DNA from 4 places in the Actimicrobium sp. CCI2.3 genome. Region 1 is predicted to be linked to each of the others. Evidence: predicted binding sites of a transcription regulator. Region 1 holds the regulator's gene; each other region holds the start of a gene.
What was found. Region 1 encodes FNR, which switches genes on or off when oxygen is low (the NO sensors DNR and NnrR bind a similar motif). Its sites were predicted from a motif close to TTGATNNNNATCAA; they were not measured.

Region 1 (5,504 bases):
GGCCTTCCCCCATCCCGCTGGAACAATTGCAAGCCGCCGCCACCCAAGCGGCGGTATTGCTTAAAGCACTCTCTAATCCGACCCGCTTGCTATTGCTGTGCCAGATCGGCCAAGGCGAATACTGCGTTGGCGATCTCGAAACCCTGACCGGGATCCGCCAGCCGACGCTGTCGCAGCAGCTGACCATCCTGCGTGCCGAAGCACTGGTGAGCACACGGCGTGAAGGCAAACAAATTTTTTACCGTATCGCCAGCTCCCAGGCGCTGGCCGTCATGCACGTTCTTTACGAACAATTTTGTCCACCTGAAAAAGGAGTCTCCCGATGACCATCGACTGGTTGCATTTCACCCCCTGGTCCTCGCTGGCCGGCGGTGTGCTGATTGGCATCGCCGCCGCGTTGCTGCTGTTTTTGAATGGTCGCATTGCCGGTATCAGCGGCATCCTCGGTGGCCTGATGCGACCGGTGCGCGGCGATGCCGGATGGCGCGTGGCATTCGTGCTGGGGCTGGTCGTCGCACCGCTGGCGTGGGGACTGTTCGCGGCCTTGCCGGTAGTGCGCATCGAAGCCGGGACCGCCACGCTGATCGTCGCGGGCCTGCTGGTCGGACTCGGTACCCGCTACGGCTCGGGATGCACCAGCGGTCATGGTGTTTGCGGACTGTCGCGGCTGTCGCCGCGTTCGATGGTGGCAACGGCGGCCTTCATGCTGGCCGGTTTCGCCTGTGTCTATGTGGTTCGCCACGTGCTGGCCTGAGGAGCGGACGATGATGAAACTGCTATCGGCATTGCTGTGTGGTCTGGTGTTTGGCCTCGGCCTGATCTTGTCAGGCATGACCGACCCGACGAAAGTGATCGGCTTTCTCGACCTCGCCGGCAACTGGGACCCGTCGCTCGGACTGGTCATGGGCGGCGCGGTCGCGGTCGGATTGATCACCTTCCGCTTCAGCGCACGTCGCACCAAAGCGTTCCTCGGCGACGCGATGCACATCCCGACCGCACGCCAACTTGATCGCCGGCTGGTATTGGGTGGCATCACGTTTGGCGTCGGTTGGGGATTGGCCGGATATTGCCCCGGCCCGGCGCTGGCATCGCTGGCCAGTGGCGGCTTTCAGGCAGTGTTGTTTGTGGCGGCCATGCTGGCCGGGATGGCCTTGTTTGCGATGATCGACAAGCGTTGATTTCAAACATGGCCGAAGTAAGTGCAATTGACCCGGAAAGTGGCTTATTGTCACCCTGGCCTGTCATACTTCCCCTCTACCGGCAATTTTGTGAAACAGACAAACTCATGACCCAACCACTGACCTTCCCCACCACGCCTGCGCAAACCATCCACGCCCTCAAGGCCAGTTGCGCGGGTTGCAGCCTGCACCAGTTGTGCCTGCCAATGGGTCTTGACGAAGGCGATATCAACCGGCTCGACGAAATCATCGGACGCCGCCGTCGCCTCCAGCGCGATGAAATCCTGTACCGGATGGACGACCCGTTTCGCAATCTGTACGCGATCCGATTCGGTCACTTCAAAACCTTCCAGATCAATCCCAGCGGGGACACCCATATCACCGGATTCCAGATGGCTGGTGAATTATTAGGCATGGATGCAATCAGTACCGAGCGCCATCATTGTGATGCGGTCGCGCTCGAAGACAGCGAGGTCTGCGAAATTCCGTTCAGCCGGCTCGAAGAACTGTTCGGTGAAATCCCGCGCCTGCTGCATCACTTCCACCGCATCATGAGCCAGGAAATCATGCGCGAACAAAACGTCATGCTGTTACTCGGGAACATGCGCGCCGAGCAGCGCTTCGCTGCATTCCTGGTCAACCTGTCGTCACGCTATGCGGCGCGCGGTTACTCGCCGACCAGCTTCCAGTTGCGCATGTCGCGCGAAGATATCGGCAACTATCTCGGCCTGACCATCGAGAGCATCAGCCGTTTGCTGTCACGCTTCAAGAAACAGGGCTGGATGGAAGTCGACAAACGCGAAGTCCGCCTGACCAATGTCACCATGCTGCGGGCGCTGGCGGCCGGAACGGAAAATTGCACGCCGATGTAACCTGCAAGTCCAAGGCCATCGTCACATCGGCGTAGTCCGATCAGTCGGACCGCGTGCCAGGTAAACCGTCAGCATGCTCGACAGCGCACAGAACAACCAGCTTGCAAGAAAGCCGATCGTATAGCAGGCGATGTCGGGCAAGCCGGTGTCACCACCGGTACGCAGCCACAACTCGGCCGGATCGAACAGCGAAAAAAACAGTCCGGTCGCGGCAATCGCGACCAGGAACGAAGGCCAGAGAATCATCATCAACCGTCGCAGCATGGTGTCGCCTTTCTATTCAGGCGCGGGCACATCGGCGGCCAGCGTCAGCGTTGTTTGTTCGGGCCAGCGCCACTCGCCATTGAGACGCCAGTCACGCTGTTCGTCCTCGATCAGGATTTGCCAGACGGCGCGGTCCAGCAGCGGCAACGCCACCCGGAAATGACCGGTGGCGTCGAGCGGCGTGACTAGCTGGACATCCTTTTCGGGCAAGGTCGGATGCGCCAGGTGAATGCGGATTTTTCCGCGCACCGGTGCGTCACCGGCGACCACGGTGCCGCTGAGCGTATCGCTGACCGCATCCATCCGTCCGCTAAACGACAGCCCCAGCGAGGTCGCTACGCGATCGCGTCGCAAGTCCTGATTGATGGCCTTGCCCTGCCGGTAATAGTCATCGACAACCAGCGCATCCTGATGCGTGACAGCCAGCCAGATCGTCACCGAACCAGCCACAATCACCAGAAACGGACCGAGCATGAGCAGCCACGGCCAGCGATGCTTGTACCAGGGAGCGGGCTTGTGAATGAGTGTTGAGGCATGCATGGTGTTCTCCATTTAATGATGGTCGTCGTGCTTGCTGTGGCTATCGTGGCTGTCATGGTCGGGACGACCGGCACCGCGCGGCACGAAAAAGACCGCTTTTTCGGTGACCTGCTGACTGTCATGGTCGGTCGCGACAAGAGTGAATCGAATCTTGTTCGAGCCCGCTTCGCCCTCGCCTGCGGCGACCCGGACCCGCACCGGCACCGCACGCGAACCGGTACCTTCGAGGTCGAGTTGATCCGGCGAGGCCAGCGCTATGCTGTCAATGCCGGCCACCGAAATCTTGAAGTGATGGCTGGCTTCGTCGGTATTCATGATCTGCAACCGGTAGACGTTTTCGATCATGCCGTCCTCGACTTCGCGCCCCATGCTGCCACGGTCGCGGATCACGTCCATTTTCAGCGGCGTGCGCGTGAACAGCGACACAAAGAACGCCGTAATGATCAGCGCCAGAATCGCGCTGTAAATCAGCACGCGCGGTCGCAACACCCGTGCCTGCATCTGCTTGAATGACCACTTTTTCGTGATCGCGTGGTCGGTCGAATAGCGGATCAGGCCAGCCGGCAAATCGATTTTCGCCATCACCGAATTGCAGGCATCAATACAGGCCGCGCAACCGATACATTCGTATTGCAAACCATCGCGGATATCGATGCCGGTCGGGCAGACTTGCACGCACATCGAACAGTCAATGCAGTCGCCCTGCGCTTTTACGAGGGCGGCTGGTGCAGCGGTTTTCTTGCTGCGCGGACCACGCGGTTCGCCACGCTCGGCGTCATACGTCACGATCAGCGTGTCCTTGTCGAACATCGCACTCTGGAAGCGGGCATACGGACACATGTACTTGCAGACCTGCTCGCGCATCCAGCCGGCATTGCCGTAGGTGGCCAGCGCATAAAACAGGATCCAGAACCATTCCCATGGCCCGAGGCCTAGGCTGGCAACAGCGACAATCAGCGAACGGATCGGCGTGAAGTACCCGACAAAAGTCAGCCCGGTCCAGAGGGCGACCGCGCCCCAGGCGAAGTGCTTGGCCGATTTGCGCCACAGTTTGTCGATACCCCACGGTTGCTTGTCGAGTCGCATGCGGGCGCTGCGTGTCCCTTCGATCTGGCGCTCGATCCACATGAAGATTTCGGTGTAGACCGTTTGCGGACAGGCAAAGCCGCACCAGACCCGACCCGCCACGGCGGTCACCAGAAACAGGCCGTAGGCACAGATGATCAGCAGCACCGCCAGATAAATAAAGTCCTGCGGCCACAGCACGATGCCGAAGATATAGAACTTGCGCGCGCCCAGATCGAACAGCAGGGCCTGCCGGTCGTTCCATTGCAACCACGGCAAACCGTAAAACACCCCTTGCGTGAGCCACACGCAGAGCCAGCGCAGGCTCGCATAACGACCTTTTATTTCACGCGGATAAATTTCTTCGCGTGCTGCATACATCTTGATGACCGAGACTTCGGGGGTGCTCATAAGTGACTGCTTTGTCCTGAAAAAAAAGGTGACTTGTCCGGCTTGGCCGGCTTGCCCGGCAGCTGCTCGCTACTTCTGCGCCGCCGGATCATTCGACAAACTCCAGACATACGCGGCCAGCACATGCACCTTGGCCTCGCCGAGGAAATCCTGGAATGCCGGCATCACGTTGTTGCGGCCCTTGCGGATCGTTTCCATGATGGTGTCGGCGCTGCCGCCGTAGAGCCAGATCTTGTCGGTCAGGTTCGGCGAGCCGAGCGCCTGATTGCCTTTCGCATCGGCACCATGACAGGCCGCACAGACCGCGAACTTCGACTTCCCCAGCTCGCGCTTGATCGGGTCCGATGTAGCACCCGACAGACTGAGCACGTACTGCGCCACGTTCTCGACATCCTTGTCCGAGCCGAGTGCCGCACCCATCGGCGGCATGATGCCGTTGCGACCATGCAGCAGCGTGGTCTTGATGGTTTCGGGGTCACCGCCATACAGCCAGTCCTTGTCGGTCAGGTTCGGAAAACCCTTGCTGCCATGCGCATCCGAGCCATGACATTGCGAGCAATACGTCAGAAACAAGCGCTCGCCAATGGCATGGGCTTGCGGATCGGCCGCGACCACTTTCAGGTCCTGCTTCAGGTAACCGTCAAACAGCGGACCATATTCGGCATCGGCTTTTTTCAGCTCTTCGGTGTACTGGCCGGCCGAGGTCCAGCCGAGTTTGCCGGGATAGGAACCCAACCCCGGATACAGGTACAGGTAGACCAGCCCGAAGACGATCGTGATATAAAACAGCCACATCCACCAGCGTGGCATCGGCGTGTTCAGCTCGGTCAGGTTTTCATCCCAGATATGGCCAGTAGTGTCGACCTGACCATCGGAACCGGGCTTGATAACCACCTGTTGGCGCGACTGCGTCCACAGCAACAAGCCGCAGCCGAACACGCCCAGCAGGGTCAGCACGGTAATGAAGATGTTCCAGAAACCGCTGGTAAAGTCAGCCATGCTTGTTCTCCGTCGAAGAGGGTGGACCGCCGTCGGCATCATCGGCAAACGGCAGGTGTGCCGCCTCGTCGAAATCAGCGCTGCGATTGAGCACAAAGGTCCACCAGAGAATGCCAATGAAGGTGGTCAGGCTGACCACGGTCATGACACTGCTGAGGTCGTTAAAAATAAAGGC
Region 2 (5,504 bases), on a different contig from region 1:
GCAGTGTCAAGCAGGCTGCGCTATCGAAACCAAAGCGCTTCGCCCGCGAGTCGATCACCGCACCGCAAGCCAGTGCGAACACGGCCCGCAACGACAAGCCACTGCCTCCCGGTGCACTGGCGCAGACGACCGACAAGGTCATCGCAATCGGCACCTCGACCGGCGGCACACAGGCGCTGGAAGTGATACTGACCGCCTTGCCGCGGGTTTCGGCAGGCATCGTCGTCGTGCAGCACATGCCGGAAAAATTCACTGCGCTGTTCGCTAACCGTCTTAATACCTTGTGTGCAATTGAAGTGCGCGAAGCACGCCACGGCGACCGGGTCATGCCGGGCCGTGCGCTGATCGCACCCGGTGGTCTGCATATGCGACTAACTCGTAGCGGCGCTTACTATCAGGTAGAAGTGCTCGACGGGCCGCCGGTCAACCGCCACAAGCCATCGGTCGATGTACTGTTCAAGTCGGTTGCACAGGTGGCTGGTCGTAACGCACTTGGGATCATCATGACCGGCATGGGCGACGACGGTGCACGTGGCTTGCGTGACATGCATGACGCCGGCGCACCGACGGTCGGACAGGATGAAGCCAGTTGCGTGGTCTATGGCATGCCGCGCGAGGCAGTCAAATTGGGTGCCGTCGATGTCGAGATGCCGCTGGACCGGATCGCTGCGGAGATGGTGCGGTTTTATCAGCGCGGCTGAGTCTGCTTCCGGATGGTTTCGCGTTCACCACCGTCAATTTACCGGGGTGCTGACCGGGATCAATGTTGCTGACGCAAGCCAGTCAGACACTGGAACCCTATTTTGCTCCGGAGTCATTAATGGATACCCGTCAACATAAATTCATTCGTCACATCATCGACATCGGCAAGGACATGACGCTGGCCACGATGCGGCCGGATGGCTTTCCACAGGCCACGACAGTCAGTTATGCCAACGACGACCTGGTTCTGTATGTCGGCATTGGCATCCATAGCCAGAAAGCCAGCAATATTCGCTACTGCAACAAGGTGTCGTTGACGATCAATGCCAGTTACGTGGACTGGGATGATATCCAGGGTCTGTCGATTGCTGCGTACGCGCGGATTCTGGAAGAGCCCGACGCGATACGTCATGCAAGCGAACGCATGGCGCGACGCTATCCGCAGGTGGCAAAGTGGACCGGTGAGTATCCGTTTGAAAGTTCGGACGTTATCCTGCTGGAGATTCGGCCAGTGATTGTGTCGATGCTCGATTATCGGCAGGGTTTCGGTCATACCGAGCTTGTTACGCTTTGATCTGCCGTGAGCCGCCGTGAGCCGCCATGAGCCCGTGATCTCGTAATCGTTTGACAGAATGGTTGCCTCACTTGAGGCGATGCCCGGTAGTGGCGTGGGCACGGTTTTTTGTGCCGACGCGCGCCACCCGAGGCACTACTAATGGGACATCAGAACAGGCAGCGTGATGGAATCAAGGATGGTCCGGCTGACTCCCCCGAGCAAGACTTCACGGAACCGCGAATGTCCGTAGCAGCCCATTACCAGCAGGTCGGCATGGAGATCGGCGGCCAGTGACAGCAAGGCTTCGCCGACCGGAATCTCGACCTGCTCCTGACGCACGTTGGCCTTCACGTGATGTCGTGCCAGATACAGGGCGATATCGGCACCGGGCTCCTCGCCGTGGTTGGCCGGATCTTGCTGTGCATTGAAGACGGCGACCTCGACCGATTTGGCCGCCTGCAGGAAGGGCAGTGCGTTGCGAACTGCCTTCGCCGCTTCCTGACCACCATCCCAGGCAATCAGAATGTGCTCGGGCTTCAGCGGATAGGAACCGACATACGGAATGATCAGGACCGGACAGCCACCGTTGAGGGTGACGTATTCGGGGAGGTCGGCATAGACCGACGGAATGCTGCCTTCAGGATCGTATTGGCCAAGGATGACGAGGTCGCAATAGCGTGCGCGCAAGGCCAGGCAGCCTTCGGCTTCGTCGTCGGCCAGATGCTTTTCATAGGAGCTGACGCCGAGCTGTCGTACCTTGTCTTCAAAGTGCTGGAGTCGCGCGCTTGCCCGCTCGCGCAGGGTGTCCATGTACGGGCCGATGCCTGCCTCGCTTGCGGCGGTAGCCATCGATTCGTAGAAGTAGCGTGAAATACCGGTAGTGGCGAGTCCGATCAGATGGGCTTCGTGGGTAAGGGCCAGTTGCGCGGCCAGATTGATGCGGGCATCGATGTTGGGTGATTCGTCGAGATGGATGAGTATGGTCTTGTAAGACATGAAGCAGCTCCTGGTAACGGATGACCTGGCCTTGCAGAGAAGGATTTTCTTCGGGCTGACAACCGTTGTGCGGTGTGGATGCAACAACAACAGCGATCGTAACGTCTGAGTGTAGTGCGGCCAGCCTGGCAAGTCGATATGCGTCTTAGCCATCTCTGGCTTGATTGATTGTTACTTGATCCACATCAACCGTTGGTCGTTGCTGCAGTCCGGCTCGCGCTGCGGCATCGTACGATAGGCCGCTTCGATGTGGTTCTCCGCTCATGTGGTTCTCCACTCATGTGCCTTTTTACCCATTTATTCTCGGAAGAAAAACGATGCCTTTAGCGCCACGGCGGCAATATGACGACCACTGGAGTGTGTCGCCGACCAGTCTCGACCGTCTGCTGCACGGTCTGGTTGGTCGGCTTACCTCGGGTATTTCGCCGGCGGCGCTGGGTCTGGCCGGGATCGACTGGTGGCTGCATCTGTCGACTTCACCGGGCAAGCAATGGCAGTTAATCGGACAGGTATTGCGGCAGCAGTCTCGACTGACCAGTTATACGCTCGCGCTGGCACAAGGCCAGGCTCCCCGACGCTGTATCGAGCCGTTACCGCAGGACCATCGTTTCGATGATCCTGCCTGGCAACGTTGGCCATTCAACTGGCTGTCGCAAGGTTTTTTGCTGCAGCAGCAGTGGTGGCATCATGCGACAAACGGTATCGGCGGGATGTCGGCCCACCACGAACAGGTGGTGGCCTTTGTCGCGCGACAGTGTCTTGATGTGGTGTCACCGTCCAATCATCCGCTGGCCAATCCGGTGGTGCTCGACGCCACCTTGCGCGAATCCGGTGCCAACCTGCTGCGCGGCCAGCAACTTCTGCTGGAGGACTGGCAACATAGTCTGGCCGGGCAACAGCCTCCGGAGGCCGAGCACTTTCGTCCGGGCCACGAGGTGGCGGCGACACCTGGCGAGGTGGTCTATCGCAACGAGCTCATTGAACTGATCCGTTACACGCCCGTCACCGAGACCGTGTTTGCCGAACCACTGCTCATCGTGCCGGCGTGGATCATGAAGTACTACATCCTCGACCTGTCGGGTCACAATTCGCTGGTGCGGTTTCTCATTGAGCGCGGTCATGTCGTCTTCATGATTTCGTGGCGTAACCCGGTCGCGGAAGATCGTGATCTGGGGATGGACGACTACTTGCAACATGGAGTTATCGATGCACTGCAGGCAGTGCGCGCAATCGTCCCGGGCGCGGCGATCAATGCGACTGGCTATTGTCTCGGCGGGACCTTGCTGGCGACGGCCGCTGCCTGGCTGGCACGGCACGACCCGACCCTGCTCAACGGTGTCACGCTGCTGGCGGCGCAAACCGACTTCACCGAAGCGGGCGAATTGCAACTGTTCATCGATGAGAGTCAGCTCGATTTTCTTGATGATCTGATGTGGCTGCAGGGTACGCTCGACAATCGCCAGATGGCCGGGGCGTTTCGGCTGCTGCGTTCAAATGATCTTGTCTGGTCCGCACTGGTCGACAATTACCTGATGGGACAGCGCGCATCGATGAATGACTTGATGGCATGGAATGCCGATACCACGCGTATGCCGTTCCGGATGCATAGCGAGTACCTGCGCAGTTTTTTCCTTGGCAACGACTTGTTTGCAGGACGTTATCGGGTTCAGGGTGCGGTGGTGTCGTTGTCCGATATCCGGGTTCCGGTATGCGCGGTGGCGACCGAAAAAGACCATGTCGCACCTTGGCGCTCGGTCTTCAAGATTGGGTTGCTGGCCGATACCGACATCTGTTTCATCCTTGCCAGCGGTGGACATAACGGCGGTATCGTCAGCGAGCCCGGACATCCCGGGCGGCATTACCGGATTGCGCAGCGCCATCCTGACATGCACTACGTGGGTCCCGACGAATGGCTGCGTGTGACCCCACCGCAGGAGGGATCGTGGTGGCCGGCATGGTCCGACTGGCTGGCGCAACAGTCGAGCGGGCGCATTGCAGCGCCCGCCAGTTGTCCAACTTCGCTCGGTCCTGCGCCCGGACAATACGTACTGCAACGGTGAGTTTGTGCAGTTTGTCGACGGATGTCGGGGCGCTGGTCGTCCTGCTTTTCTCCGACTGGCTCCTAGCGCACGACCATGCTGGTAAATGGCCAGACGTACGCCTGCAGCGTGATCAGACCGCCGACCAGCAAGGCCAGTGCAATCGAGTGAAAGAACACGTAGCGCAGGATGTCGCCTTCATGGCCATACCATTTGGTCGCGGTCGAGGCGACGACGATGGATTGGGCGTCGATCATCTTGCCCATCACACCGCCGGCGCTATTGGCTGCAGCCATCAGAACCGGAGGCAGACCAAGTTGCTCGGCCGTGGTTTTTTGCAAGCTGCCGAACAGCACATTGGCCGCCGTGTCCGAACCGGTCAGCGCGACGCCGAGCCAGCCGAGCAGGGTGCCGAACAATGGGTAGAACACGCCGGTGTGGGCAAAGGCCAGGCCAAGCGTTGCATCGAGCCCGGAATATTTGGTCAGGTACCCGACACCGAACATGGCGCAGATGGTCAGCAGCGAATACTTGACCGTCTTGATGGTTTCCCAGTACTCGCGCAGGATACGCGGGATCGAATAACCCATCAGCAGTCCGGCCACCAGTGCCGACAGCAGGATGCCGGTGCCGGCCATTGACAACACATTGAAGTTAAACACGGCTGCTTCGAGGAAGGGCTCTTTCGCGACCGGCGGCATCTTCATGATCATCTTGTCGAGTCCCGGCACCGCCAGCTTGAACGACCACAGCGCATCCACCATTTTCTTGAATACCGGCGTACCCCAGACGAACACGAACACGGACAGGATTGCCCACGGCATCCAGGCCTTTGCGGTGCTGATGGTGCCATTGCCGGTCGGAATGAATGGCTCCGGTGGAGGCACGTCCTGAGCGGATGTATCGTTGCGCTTGCCCAGCTTGGTCGAGGTCCAGATCTTCTTCGGTTGCCAGACTTTCAGGAACAGCGTGAGTGAACCCATCGAGATGATTGAAGCAATCACGTCGACCAGCCACGGACCGTGGTAGTTCGAGACCACGAACTGCGGAATCGCAAAGGCGGCACCGGCGACCAGGATGGCTGGCCAGATTTCACGCATGCCCTTGAAACCGGCAAATGCCCAGATCAGCCAGAACGGCACCAGCAACGAGAAAAACGGCAACTGACGACCGATCATCGACGACAGGTCCAGCAAATCGATACCGGTCAC
Region 3 (5,504 bases), on a different contig from region 1:
GTAGTCCTTGTAGCCCATTTTCTTGGCACCGGCAGCCAGTACTTTGTAATTGTTATTGCCCGGCAGACGAGGAATGCCGTTGGTACCGCCCACGCCCATCTTGTCTTCGGCTTTGGCATAAAACGGTTCCAGTTCGGCCAGCGTGATCGGCCAGTCGAGCAAGTTGGCGCCGGGCAGCGCGCCGTAGTGGGTGCGGGTCTTGAACTCGTGTTCCTGGAAACGTAGCGAGGCACCGGCCCAGTGGACGGTCGAGCCGCCCACCGCCTTGACGATCCAGGTTGGCAAGTTCGGGAAATCTTTAGCGATGCGCCAGGTGCCCGAAGTCGTGCGTTTGTCGAGCCACGAAATCTTGTCGAACATCGGCCATTCATCGTTTTCAAAGTCGTAAATTTCATGCCGTTTGCCGGCTTCGAGCACGACCACGTTGATGCCTTTTTGCGCCAGTTCATTGCCTAGCGTACCGCCTCCGGCACCTGAACCGACGATCACGACGACTTCTTCATTCAAAGCAAATTTTGCAGCCACGTCTGTCTCCTTGTTTTTTATAGGTCCGTGCTGGTGCTTTACTGCGTTACAGGTTCTCCATCCAGGTCTGGTCATTGAAGCCGCGCTTGATGTACCCGCCCAGTTCGGCGGATGGTCCCTGATAGCCGAGCTTGCCCCAGACCGCAGGCTGGTTGTACAGGCTGACCACGAGGTCGCCGCGCAGTTTCAGGAAGAACGGGGTGCCGGCCATCGTGGTCAGGATAGCCACACGTGCGGATTCCTCGGGGATGTCGGCATACGGACGCGTGCTGGCCTTGTTGGCCGCGGCGACGCCGTCGACCAGCAGCGTGCGCAGTGCCGTATCGGTCTTGACCTGATCACCGTAGATGGCGACGGCCTTCGCATACAGTGCGTCATCGAAGCGGTCATGCGGGAAAATATCGCGCGCCATTTTTGTCAGTGTCGCAAACACATCAGCGCCGAGCAATGCCTCGGCAGCAGCCTGGTTTGACACAAATAGCGCAGGGATGCCGGTCGCCGCGCCGGCCACGGTGCCCGCTGAGGCAATTTGCAGGAAACGGCGGCGTTTCGGTTGTTCTGGGTAGTCCATGGTTGTCTCCATTTATCGTTGTTATCCAGAAGAGGTCGGTCGAATTTTTTTGCCCTAGCGGTAGTGCCCCCATTTCTCCAGCACTTCGATCTTGTAGCCATCCGGATCGAGCACGAAGAAAAAGCGCGCGAGCAAGGCGTCATCCTGTTTGAATTCCTTGATCGCCGCCGGTGCGCAGCCCATCGCGGACAGCTTGTCGTGCATCGCCTGCAGGTCGTCGGTGACGATGCCGATATGGCCGTAGCCGTCGCCATGCGTGTAGGGTTCGGTGCGGTCGCGGTTGTGGGTCAGTTCGAGTTCAAATTCGCTCTCGGGATTACGCAGATAGATCAGTGAAAAATCCGGGTAGTCGAGTCGGTGCGTGACGGCGAAACCAAAGCCGTCGCCATAGAACTGCATCGAGCGAGCCGGGTCGAGGACGCGAATCATGGTGTGGATGATTTTTGGCATGACAGGTTCCTGTGTGAGAGGGCGAAAGTCATTATTGTCCTTCGCAGGGAAGGCGGGGTAGCAGCGCAATACTACTTGCGCAGATTTTCCGGCAGTGCAAGCGGCAGCATCAGTTCATTGCGCCGCATGAACCAGGGCGTCCATGGCGGGTCGTAGCGGGCCAGGGTCGCCGGGCCGGTTGCCAAGAGTTGGCGGCGCGTCACGAAGGCATCAAGCTCGGCGGTTTTCTCCACGATGCTGTCCTCGCCGGCCAGACCGGAGAAGCGGACCACCGCCACGCGCGTGGCAGGCATGACACGCAAGCGCACCTGCGGGTTGTCCGGTACCGGCAAGCTGTCGAGTGTGTAGGCCGCTGGCATCATGAAACGGATGGTCCATTGATTGCCCTGCGCCGTCTGGGTCACGGGTGCGGTCATCGGGATCGCGACGCTGCTGCTGCTACTGTTTTCCTGCAAGACGGGTGCCGTCATGGCGATGCGTTGCTGGCGCGTGTTGCCGCCAAAAATATAACCAGCCAGCAGCTTGAATCCGCTGCTGACGGCCTCGCTGCGGCTGCCACTGACGGTGACTTCGGCGGCGATCAATGCCGGGTAGTCGCGGACCTCGAACGATTCTTCCTTGATTGATACGGTGTGCGCCGGTTCTTCGGTTGCCATGGCATTTCCTCCTGAAAATAAGACGCCGAGCACAAGCAGGCGGGTGAGTAGACGGATCATAAAGTGGGGTTTCCGGTTGAGTGGATTGGATAACGTGTGATGAGCATAAGCGCATCTGCGGCTGGTTGCTGGATACCGCCTCGCTCAGTATCGTAGGGTGCAATAACCGCAGGGCATTGCACCGAATGCACTGACTGGGGTAGCTGATTCTGTCTTTACTTCGTCATGACCTAGCCGGGAGCGGCCCGGCAGCCGGACCGGCATGCGGTCCCTTCTTTTTGCTTCGCCAAAAAGAAGTAACCAAGAAAAAGGCGACCGCGAGACTGCTGCCCTTCGGGTTCCCAAAAGCCGGAGCCAGTATCGTAGGGTGCAATAACCGCAGGGCATTGCACCGAATGGACTACTATCGACCGTCGCACACAGCATTCCCCCGTTTTTGATCTGCATCATTTTTTTACCCCACTACCGAAACTACACTTGCCGCGAGTAATCAACCACCAGTGAAAGCAGAGATCATGAAAACATCAGCAGCAGTCGTCCTTGCCGTCAGCGCCCTCGGACTTTTCTCCACCCAGGCGATGGCCCAGCAGCAAAGCCCGTGGCAAGTGCGGGCGCGGGTCATCAATCTGGCCCCTGCTGATAATTCCGATCCGGTCGGCGGTGCCGGCGCTTCCGACCGGTTGTCTGTCTCCAGAAAAACCATTCCCGAAGTCGATATCTCTTATTTCTTCACGCCGAATGTGGCCGCCGAACTGATCCTGACTTACCCGCAAAAACATACGGTCTATCTCGATGGCAATAACGTCGGCACCTTCAAACACCTGCCGCCGACCTTGCTGTTGCAATACCATTTCATGCCGGAAAAACAGTTCAGTCCGTATGTGGGTGCCGGTGTCAATTACACCCGTATCTCTAACGTCAATCTGCTCGGTGGCGCGGGTAGTCTCGAAAACAGCAGCGTCGGTTTTGCGTTGCAGGCCGGTGTCGACTACAAGCTCGACAAGAACTGGTCGCTCAATCTGGACATCAAGAAAGTCCAGATTCGCAGTGACCTGATGATTAGCGGTTCCAAGGTCAGTGCGCTGCAGGTCGATCCGCTGATGGTCGGTGTTGGTATCGGTTACCGCTTCTGATCCGGTTCGTGCGCGATGACAACCGGCCTGTGTGGCCGGTTTTTTTACGTCCGGAGAACGGGCTGGCAAGTCGGCAAAAAAGTCGGCAAATAAATTTGAAATTATCTGATTTGAAAACACATATACTCATATGTATCAATATCTTGGTTTGTTTTTTTTATCGAGGAAAGTCGGCAAATTATGTACGATTCACCGCATCAGTTCGAGCCGTTGATTCCGTCCGTCATACCGGTCGGTGTGTCCGAAAAGGCAAACCGGCTAGCGCTTTCTGCGGGCCGGCTTGGTGCGATGGCACATCCGTCGGTACGCGCCGTCTTGCGCGAACTGGTTCGCTCGATGTGCTCTTACTACAGCAACCGCATTGAAGGACAAGGCACGCATCCGCGTCATATCGAGCAAGCATTGCGCAAGAATTTTTCCGGCCTGCCGGAAGTTGCCCGCTTGCAAAGGATCGCGGTGGCGCATATCGATGCCGAGCGCGAACTGGAAGCACTGGTCCGTGCGGGCACGTCGCCCATGTCGAGCGCATTGTTGATGGCGTCTCACCGCGCCTTGTACGAGCGTCTTGCAGCAGAGGATCGCACCACGCAGGATGGACATGTCATCGCCCCCGGTGAACTGCGTGCGGTCAGTGTCGAAGTCGGCCATCATGTGCCGCCGTCAGCCGCCGCGCTGCCGGCTTTCCTGTCGCGCATGGATAAGGTCTACAACAAGCCGATGACGCTGGAGAGGCAACTGATTGCGATCGCGTGTCTGCATCACCGGGCCGCATGGGTGCATCCGTTTCGGGATTGCAATGGCCGTGCGGTTCGATTGCAAAGCCATTGCGCACTGTGGTTACTGTCGGATGGACTATGGTCACCAAGCAGGGGGCTGGCACGATCAGTCCCGCGCTACTATGCGCGACTGCACAATGCCGACCTGCCGCGTCGTGGTGACCTCGATGGCAGGGGCAACCTGAGTACCGCCGGATTGCTGGAATGGGTCGATTTTTTTCTGGATATCTGTCTGGATCAGGTCGATTTCATGCACCGGATGCTGGCGCTGGACAGCATGAAAACGCGCATCGATGCGCTCGTCACTTTTCGTGTCGGGACCGATAAGGCAATGCGTGCCGAAGCCATCCTGCCGCTGCATCACGTCTTTTCCGCCGGACCGGTGTCGCGGCGCGAATTTACCCAGCTGACCGGTCTGGGTGAACGGACCGCGCGGTCACTTTTGTCGCATATGCTGGCCACCGGCTTGCTGGTCAGTGACACGCCACTCGGCCCGGTGCGCTTTGGCCTGCCACTCGATGCGCTGCAATTCCTGCTGCCGGAGCTGTATCCGGAAGCCTCGACCAGGGCTGACTAGACTTTTTGCGCACCCGGCACCAGTTCATCGAGCCCGACGATCGTCGCATCCACGCCGGCAGGATTGTTGGCAACGAGTACTGCCCATTCGATCGCTTCATCGCGCCGCGTGCGCGAAAAATAGCGCAGCAGGTAATCCCCGTTCTCGACGGTGGGCAAGCCACGGCCATCGTTGCGCTTGAGCTTGCGCACGTACCAGACCGCGTAACCATTGACTTCTTCGCAGCAGTACACCTCGACCGAGTGGGCTGCCGAGAGCGGATGTTCGTCCGGGTTGGTGTGCCAGACGGTTTTACGCCAGACGTGGTTTTTTTTTGATTCGGCGACGAATTCCATGAACGTTCCTTGTTTATTGCGAAGTGGAGAGGGCGGGCTGGTCCGGGATCGGACTGCGGTCGATACGGTGGGTCAGGATGATTGACGTGGCCGTCTGGCGCACGCCGTCGGCGGTACCGATGCGGTCGAGCAGCAGGTCCAGTTCGGCGTTCGAACGACAACGCAGCGTCACCATGTAATCCATCGATCCGCTCACCGCGCACAGGGTTTCGACTTCCGGCATCGCTTGCAGCGTCTTGACAAAAGCGGCTGCGCTGCGTGGATCGAGCGAGATGCCCACATAGGCGCGCACGACGGGATGGAAGACCGCCTGATTGAGCCGCACGCCGTAGCCGGCAATGACGCCGCGTTTTTCGAGCGCGCTGATGCGGGCAATGGCTGTCGTGCGGGCGATGGCAACGTGGCGGGCAATGGTCGCGGTCGGCATGCGCGCGTCATCCATCAAGAGCGCCAGGATCTTGCTGTCAATCTCGTCGAGGGG
Region 4 (5,504 bases), on a different contig from region 1:
TTGCCGTTGGCGCCAGACTGATCGATTACGGCAACGTTACCGGCACCGCCGAAAATATCCATCACCTGATCGATGGTTGCCAGATTACTGTTTCCAATCTGCGTGATGGTTGCTTCGTTGCCGTGCGTCGAAGCATTACCGAAGTCCGAGATGCTCGACAAGTCTCCCGCTGCGGAAGGCGCCACAGCACCTGCCAGCAGCGCGGCAAAAAGAACGGAAGAAGTAGCAATGCGATTAAGGCTCATCGTGTTTTCCAATGCCATGTCGAGGGCGATCAACGTCGCCAATATTGAAGAAAAATACTTTCGGCCAAGCCTGCAGGCCCGGCCGGTGACGTCGATGCCGGTGCCACCGTTTCACGTGCAGGTGCTTCGATGTTGTCAATTTTTGTGACCGGCGCGCCCTGTGTCGTCGCCGTTGCCGTTGCCGTTGCCGATTTTGGCTGAACGCCTTGCGCTGGCGGAAGCGGTGCGGGTGCCGATGCTGGTGCGGCAGACACATTACTGACCGGCGCGCGCTGCGCTGCCGGCGCCCGCGTTTTTGCCGCCGCTTTGGCGGGTGATACCGGCAGCAGCGGTTGCACGGGAGCGACCAGATCATCAGCCATCAGTGAACGGCGTTGTATGACCGGCTCGTCGGCATTGGCGTCCTCGCTGACGTTGCTCAGGCTTTCGGCCAGATAGGCCTGGACGACCGGAGAGTACAAATCTTCTTCATCCCTGAGCTCAAAAAAGCGGTCGCGCACGCCCTGTACGGTCATGTGAATCACTGCGGATTCGATTGCTTCGCGCACCGCCAGTTGTGCCGGTTCGTTGGTCGTATAACCAGTTTCGCCTTGCAGCAAACGCTGGTACGACGTGAACTTGTACAGACTGGCCGAGAACTGGTAGGAATAGATTGTCTTGGTGACTGATACCGCATCGAGTACCTGGCCGTCGCGGATGTCGATGGCGCGCAAGATCACTGTTACCTGATCGACGTGATACTGCGTACTGGTGCCGATGCCGAGATAACTGGCTCCCTTGCCACCGGTGCGTACATTCGATTCATAGGCGATGACACCACCCTCGATGATCATGCTGGCCGGCATCAGGTTCGGCAAATTGATCAATGCCTTGCCTTTGTCGGCAGGCGATTCGATGGCGCGCACGATCTTGCGCTCTGTCAGCAAGTTCTGCAAACCTTCCCGTTCGACCGGCACATACCAGCCTGAATCCTTCAAGGCCTTGACCAGCATTGATGCCGCTCCCTGCGTCACGGACGTGGAATAAGAACTGTCCGGCGAGGGTTTGAACTGGCCGGTCTGGTCCCTAAAACCATACACGGCGACCGCAATCTTGGTTTTTGGCGGCGGCAGTTGCATCAGGTCGCGCGTGATGTTTGACGACGGCGTCAGGCGCGCGTTGGATCTCACATTCGACGGCGGAATCACGGAACAACCGGCCACCAGCAGCGTCACCAACAGCAGCGGCAGGCAGCAACGACGGGCGCGAGATATCAGACCAGAACTCATCATTGCGCCAGCGCTCCCGAACTAACGGTGAAAATCGCCGTGGCACCACTACTTTTATCGGTAGTCTGGATGGTCAGGTTACCGCCCCCCGTATCGGCAATATTGATCGTGTAACTGGCCGTGTCATAAGTTCCGGGAGTCAGTGGATTACTTCGTCCAAATAGCGTATTGACCGCATCGGTAGACAATCGATTCAAGATCGCGCTCTGCAGAGTATTGTTGAAATTTTGCAGAGGCGAGTTCGTTGGAGCCTTGAAACCATTTTGAGCTTGCGCCGCAGCCAGCAAACCGGGTGCATTGTTCGGATTACCGCCAAATGACGGATTGACTGGCGTATAAACCAATTCGGTTGCACCCGCGCCAGCACAAGACAAGAGCGCAACAGGAACGACCAGCGAGAAGCGGAGCAATTTTTTTAAGGAGATCATTGTTATCAACATTGGGTTTTATAGTGGTCACGGGAAATACCTGCTCCCGTACCCGTCAAGCACTTACAGTTCATCCGGTGCCAGATCAGAATCGGCCGCCGAATTGGCAAACATATCCAGCGAAATCAGATTGCCGTACACCGTTTCGACCGCCTGCTCGGTGAAGGCCCTGATCAGGTTGAGCTTGTAAGGTAAAAATCCGGAATACATTACCTTTTGGCCGAAAAGCACCGTGATCTGATTGCCTGTGCGCCGCGAAGCACGCTCGGCGATCGTCAGGGTAAATTTTTCACCTTCCGATTTCTCACGCCAGAATTCATTGAAGTTGCGGAAAAACTCTTGCCCGAGACCGGTCGTCGTAGCGTTGACTACCAAACCACCGACACCATCTGCCGTCACCGCTTCAGGTGCCTGCAGGCCCGTCATTGCGTTGACTGAATCGACATCGGTGGCCTCTTGTGCACACACTGGCAACGTCACCACCAATAGCGTCATCACCATCGATAAACCGGACAGAAAAGAAGGCAATCTCAATAAAAACTTTAACGGCATTGTCGTTTTCCTTCGGCAATTTCTACCTATATGACTGGTCTTAATTGATCAGTGACAAAGTTGCTAAATGTTATCTATGCAACCTGACATCGCCATGACAAAATGTCCATTTGATAGTGTTTATTGCAAGTCCTGCGGACTGACAAGACGACGGCCATCACCATTGATAATTTCCGGCGGCAATGATCGCGCGACCGGTTCGGCGGGCGTACCAACCAGACTCATCGGATTGGTCAGCGTGCGTGTGATGACGCGCTTGAGCAAGGGGTCCGGCGCTTCGACAGGCGCAATGCTGGCCTGATCGGGACCGAACAACCAGTCACGAAAAATCTTCTTGTCCTCGAACGCCTGAAAGCGTTCATCGAAGTTGGCCAGCTTGACGGGCCTGGCGTCGGACAGGCTGTAGACACCGACCACTCCTGACTTGCCGGACAGAAAACTGATGCCCCACGCGGTGCCGCCTGTCAACGGATCGACCGGGATTTTTCGCAAATGACGGCGCACCACCGGAAAGCGCGGGTCAAGCAATAATTCCTGTAACGATTCAGGTTGCTCCGGCTGTCCCGGTAGCGTCGCATCAGCGTAACTCTTGAGGGCATCACTAAACTGCGCGCCGGTGTTAAGCAACGCTTGTTCGAGCTGCGTGCGCTGCAATGCGGCACCCGTCCGGATGCCAACCGCCGCCACTAATCCGAGCAGAGCGATCAGAACCATCAAGCCGACATACGCGAAACCGGCCGCGCGCGATCTACCATTCCGCATAAGGTTTGCCATTGCGATCGAGACCGGGTGCGCTGCTGCGAATGCTGTACATCTTGCCCTTGGTTGTATCGTCCGGGGCGACGATGATCCAGCCATCGGATTCGGCCAGCGGATCGATCGGCACAGCACGCAAATATTTTTTCTCCACGAGCTCATCGAGGGTATCCGGGTAGCGCCCGGTGTCGCCGTAGTACTGATCGATGGTCGCGCGCGTCGTGCGCAAGTTGTCTGCCAAAATGACTTCCCGTGTCTTGTCGATGCTCGGAAAAAAACGCGGCACGGCCAGCGTCAGCATCAGCGAAATAATGCCCAGTACGACCAGCAACTCGATCAACGTGAAGCCACGCTGCTGCAACCGATGAGTACGCATGACGTTCACCATGACCGGTACGGTGCATCGTTCAGGCCGATGCGCTGGGAGCGCGATGCGATGTCATATACATCGTCACCCTCACGCGGATCGGCGGCGTCGCTGGCATAACTGCGTAACACCCAGGTTTTGGCGGCCGGTAACGTGCTGTCGCCATTGAACGGATCACGTGGTATCCGGCGCAAGAAATATAGTTTGGCGCGCTTCGGATTGCGCTGATCCGGCACCCCTTCGACCAGCACTTCCAGCGTGGCAGGATAGCCATTTCCCGGTACTGCTTTGGCAATCCGTCCCTCGTCATAAGCATGCTTATACGTGTCGATTGCCTGCCGCACTTCATGCAAGGCTTGGCGCAATTGCTGCTCCTGTCGGCGCTGCACGACTACTTGCACGACCGGTGCCGCCAGCGTACCGAGCAGTCCCAGCACGGTCAGCGTCACCATCAGTTCGATGAGCGTGAAACCGCGGCTGAAGTGACCCACCCCGCGTTTCATTGTCCGGCGCTTTCCGGTGCGGCAGGCGTCACTGCTTTTGCCTCGCCATTGAGCGGGGTCATGACAGTCACCGTCGCGGTGGCTACCGACCCGGCACTGACCGGTGCACGACGAAAGCTGCCATCGGTGCCGGCTGAAAACTCGGAGTCGCTTGCTTCCGGACGTTGAATATTGCGTATCAGATGCGGCGTGATCGACAGCACAATTTCCGTCTTCTGCGCATTGTCCTGCGTGCTGCCAAACAGACGACCCAGAATCGGGATATCACCCAGGCCCGGCACCTTGACACCAACGCTGCGGTCCTCGTTGTTGATCAATCCGGCCAGCACCTGATTCTCTCCATCCTTCAACTGCAGCAAGGTACTGGCCTGACGCGTGCCGATCTGGTAAGCGGTGGTACCTGACTTGGTTTGTATCTGGCTGACCAGATTACTGACTTCCAGCGAGACCCGGATCGCCACTTCATTGTTAAGGTAGATGGTCGGCTCGGCATTGAGGGTCAGACCCACATCGATATAGCTGACGGACTCGGAAGCGAAGCCGCCCGCTCCCGGTGAAATCGTGGTGGAGATAACCGGCACCTTGTCGCCGATGACGATCCTGGCTTTTTCCTTGTTGCGCACACGGATGCGCGGGTTTGCCAGAATCTTGGTATCCCCATCGGTCTTGTTGGCACTGATGGTTCCGACCACACCAGTCACGGCGACCGAATTCTTGCTGACTTTCTGCAGGTCAGCCAGAGTGAGTGCGCTGCCACCGCCAAGCGACAGAGGCGTCAGGCTGACATTGGCCGGCCAGGCGACACCCAGCTCGAGCAGGCGACTGCGCTTGATTTCCAGAATCTCGACTTCCAGCATGACTTCCGGCTCCGGCACATCCTGCAGTATGACCAGCCGTTCGGCCAGGCGGATCGCTTCCGGTGTGTCGCGCACGATCAGCAAGTTGAGCTTTTCATCGGCTACGACATCCTTTGTCTTGAGGATGGTCTTGAGCGTATTGGCCAGCGCCTTCACATCGGCGTTCGCGACGAAAAAGGTCTTGACGATGAGCTCCTGATATTCCTTCGTCTTGGCCGGACCGTTCGGATAAATCAGGATGGTGTTGCCATCCATGACGCGCTGCTCCAGCTGGTTAGTCGTCAGCAGCAGATAGATGGCCGATTCGACCGTACTGTTCTTGAGAAAGATCGATGTCTTGGCATCGCTTTTGACGTCCTTGTCAAAGACGAAATTCAAGCCCGAGCGCAGGGCAATCACGGCAAAGACCTGCCTGAGCGAGGCATCCTGGAACTCGATCGAAATCGCTTTTTTGAACGCGACATCCAGCACTGTTTCAGCAGCCGGCTGGGCGGTTTTTTCCGCCAGCATGCGCGACAGGTTGCGCGC

Region 2: a site for FNR is predicted at 2,430-2,443, ahead of QN370_RS18420 (PHA/PHB synthase family protein). Genes of this name have one in related genera too.
Region 3: a site for FNR is predicted at 2,639-2,652, ahead of QN370_RS07485 (OmpW/AlkL family protein). Genes of this name have one in related genera too.
Region 4: a site for FNR is predicted at 2,538-2,551, ahead of QN370_RS00750 (CsgE family curli-type amyloid fiber assembly protein). Genes of this name have one in related genera too.

The regions. Positions count from the first base shown of each region.
Region 1 is NZ_JASJWR010000007.1:122,039-127,542, forward strand. Features, by position in the region: gene QN370_RS06195 (metalloregulator ArsR/SmtB family transcription factor) at 1-326, shown strand, start outside; gene QN370_RS06200 (YeeE/YedE family protein) at 323-754, shown strand; gene QN370_RS06205 (YeeE/YedE family protein) at 768-1,178, shown strand; gene fnr (fumarate/nitrate reduction transcriptional regulator Fnr) at 1,286-2,050, shown strand; gene QN370_RS06215 (hypothetical protein) at 2,072-2,314, opposite strand; gene QN370_RS06220 (FixH family protein) at 2,327-2,854, opposite strand; gene ccoG (cytochrome c oxidase accessory protein CcoG) at 2,867-4,330, opposite strand; gene ccoP (cytochrome-c oxidase, cbb3-type subunit III) at 4,400-5,329, opposite strand; gene QN370_RS06235 (cbb3-type cytochrome oxidase subunit 3) at 5,322-5,504, opposite strand, start outside.
Region 2 is NZ_JASJWR010000040.1:26,969-32,472, reverse strand. Features, by position in the region: gene QN370_RS18435 (chemotaxis response regulator protein-glutamate methylesterase) at 1-701, shown strand, start outside; gene QN370_RS18430 (pyridoxamine 5'-phosphate oxidase family protein) at 821-1,276, shown strand; gene QN370_RS18425 (universal stress protein) at 1,415-2,254, opposite strand; gene QN370_RS18420 (PHA/PHB synthase family protein) at 2,572-4,314, shown strand; gene QN370_RS18415 (L-lactate permease) at 4,377-5,504, opposite strand, start outside.
Region 3 is NZ_JASJWR010000010.1:11,817-17,320, reverse strand. Features, by position in the region: gene QN370_RS07505 (GMC family oxidoreductase) at 1-525, opposite strand, end outside; gene QN370_RS07500 (gluconate 2-dehydrogenase subunit 3 family protein) at 572-1,096, opposite strand; gene QN370_RS07495 (VOC family protein) at 1,151-1,546, opposite strand; gene QN370_RS07490 (heme-binding protein) at 1,618-2,202, opposite strand; gene QN370_RS07485 (OmpW/AlkL family protein) at 2,718-3,335, shown strand; gene QN370_RS07480 (Fic family protein) at 3,516-4,688, shown strand; gene QN370_RS07475 (hypothetical protein) at 4,685-5,023, opposite strand; gene QN370_RS07470 (Lrp/AsnC family transcriptional regulator) at 5,037-5,504, opposite strand, start outside.
Region 4 is NZ_JASJWR010000001.1:175,298-180,801, reverse strand. Features, by position in the region: gene QN370_RS00765 (hypothetical protein) at 1-278, opposite strand, end outside; gene QN370_RS00760 (CsgG/HfaB family protein) at 275-1,516, opposite strand; gene QN370_RS00755 (curli assembly protein CsgF) at 1,513-1,941, opposite strand; gene QN370_RS00750 (CsgE family curli-type amyloid fiber assembly protein) at 2,005-2,493, opposite strand; gene QN370_RS00745 (type II secretion system protein) at 2,614-3,255, opposite strand; gene QN370_RS00740 (type II secretion system protein) at 3,242-3,625, opposite strand; gene QN370_RS00735 (prepilin-type N-terminal cleavage/methylation domain-containing protein) at 3,631-4,119, opposite strand; gene QN370_RS00730 (secretin N-terminal domain-containing protein) at 4,116-5,504, opposite strand, start outside.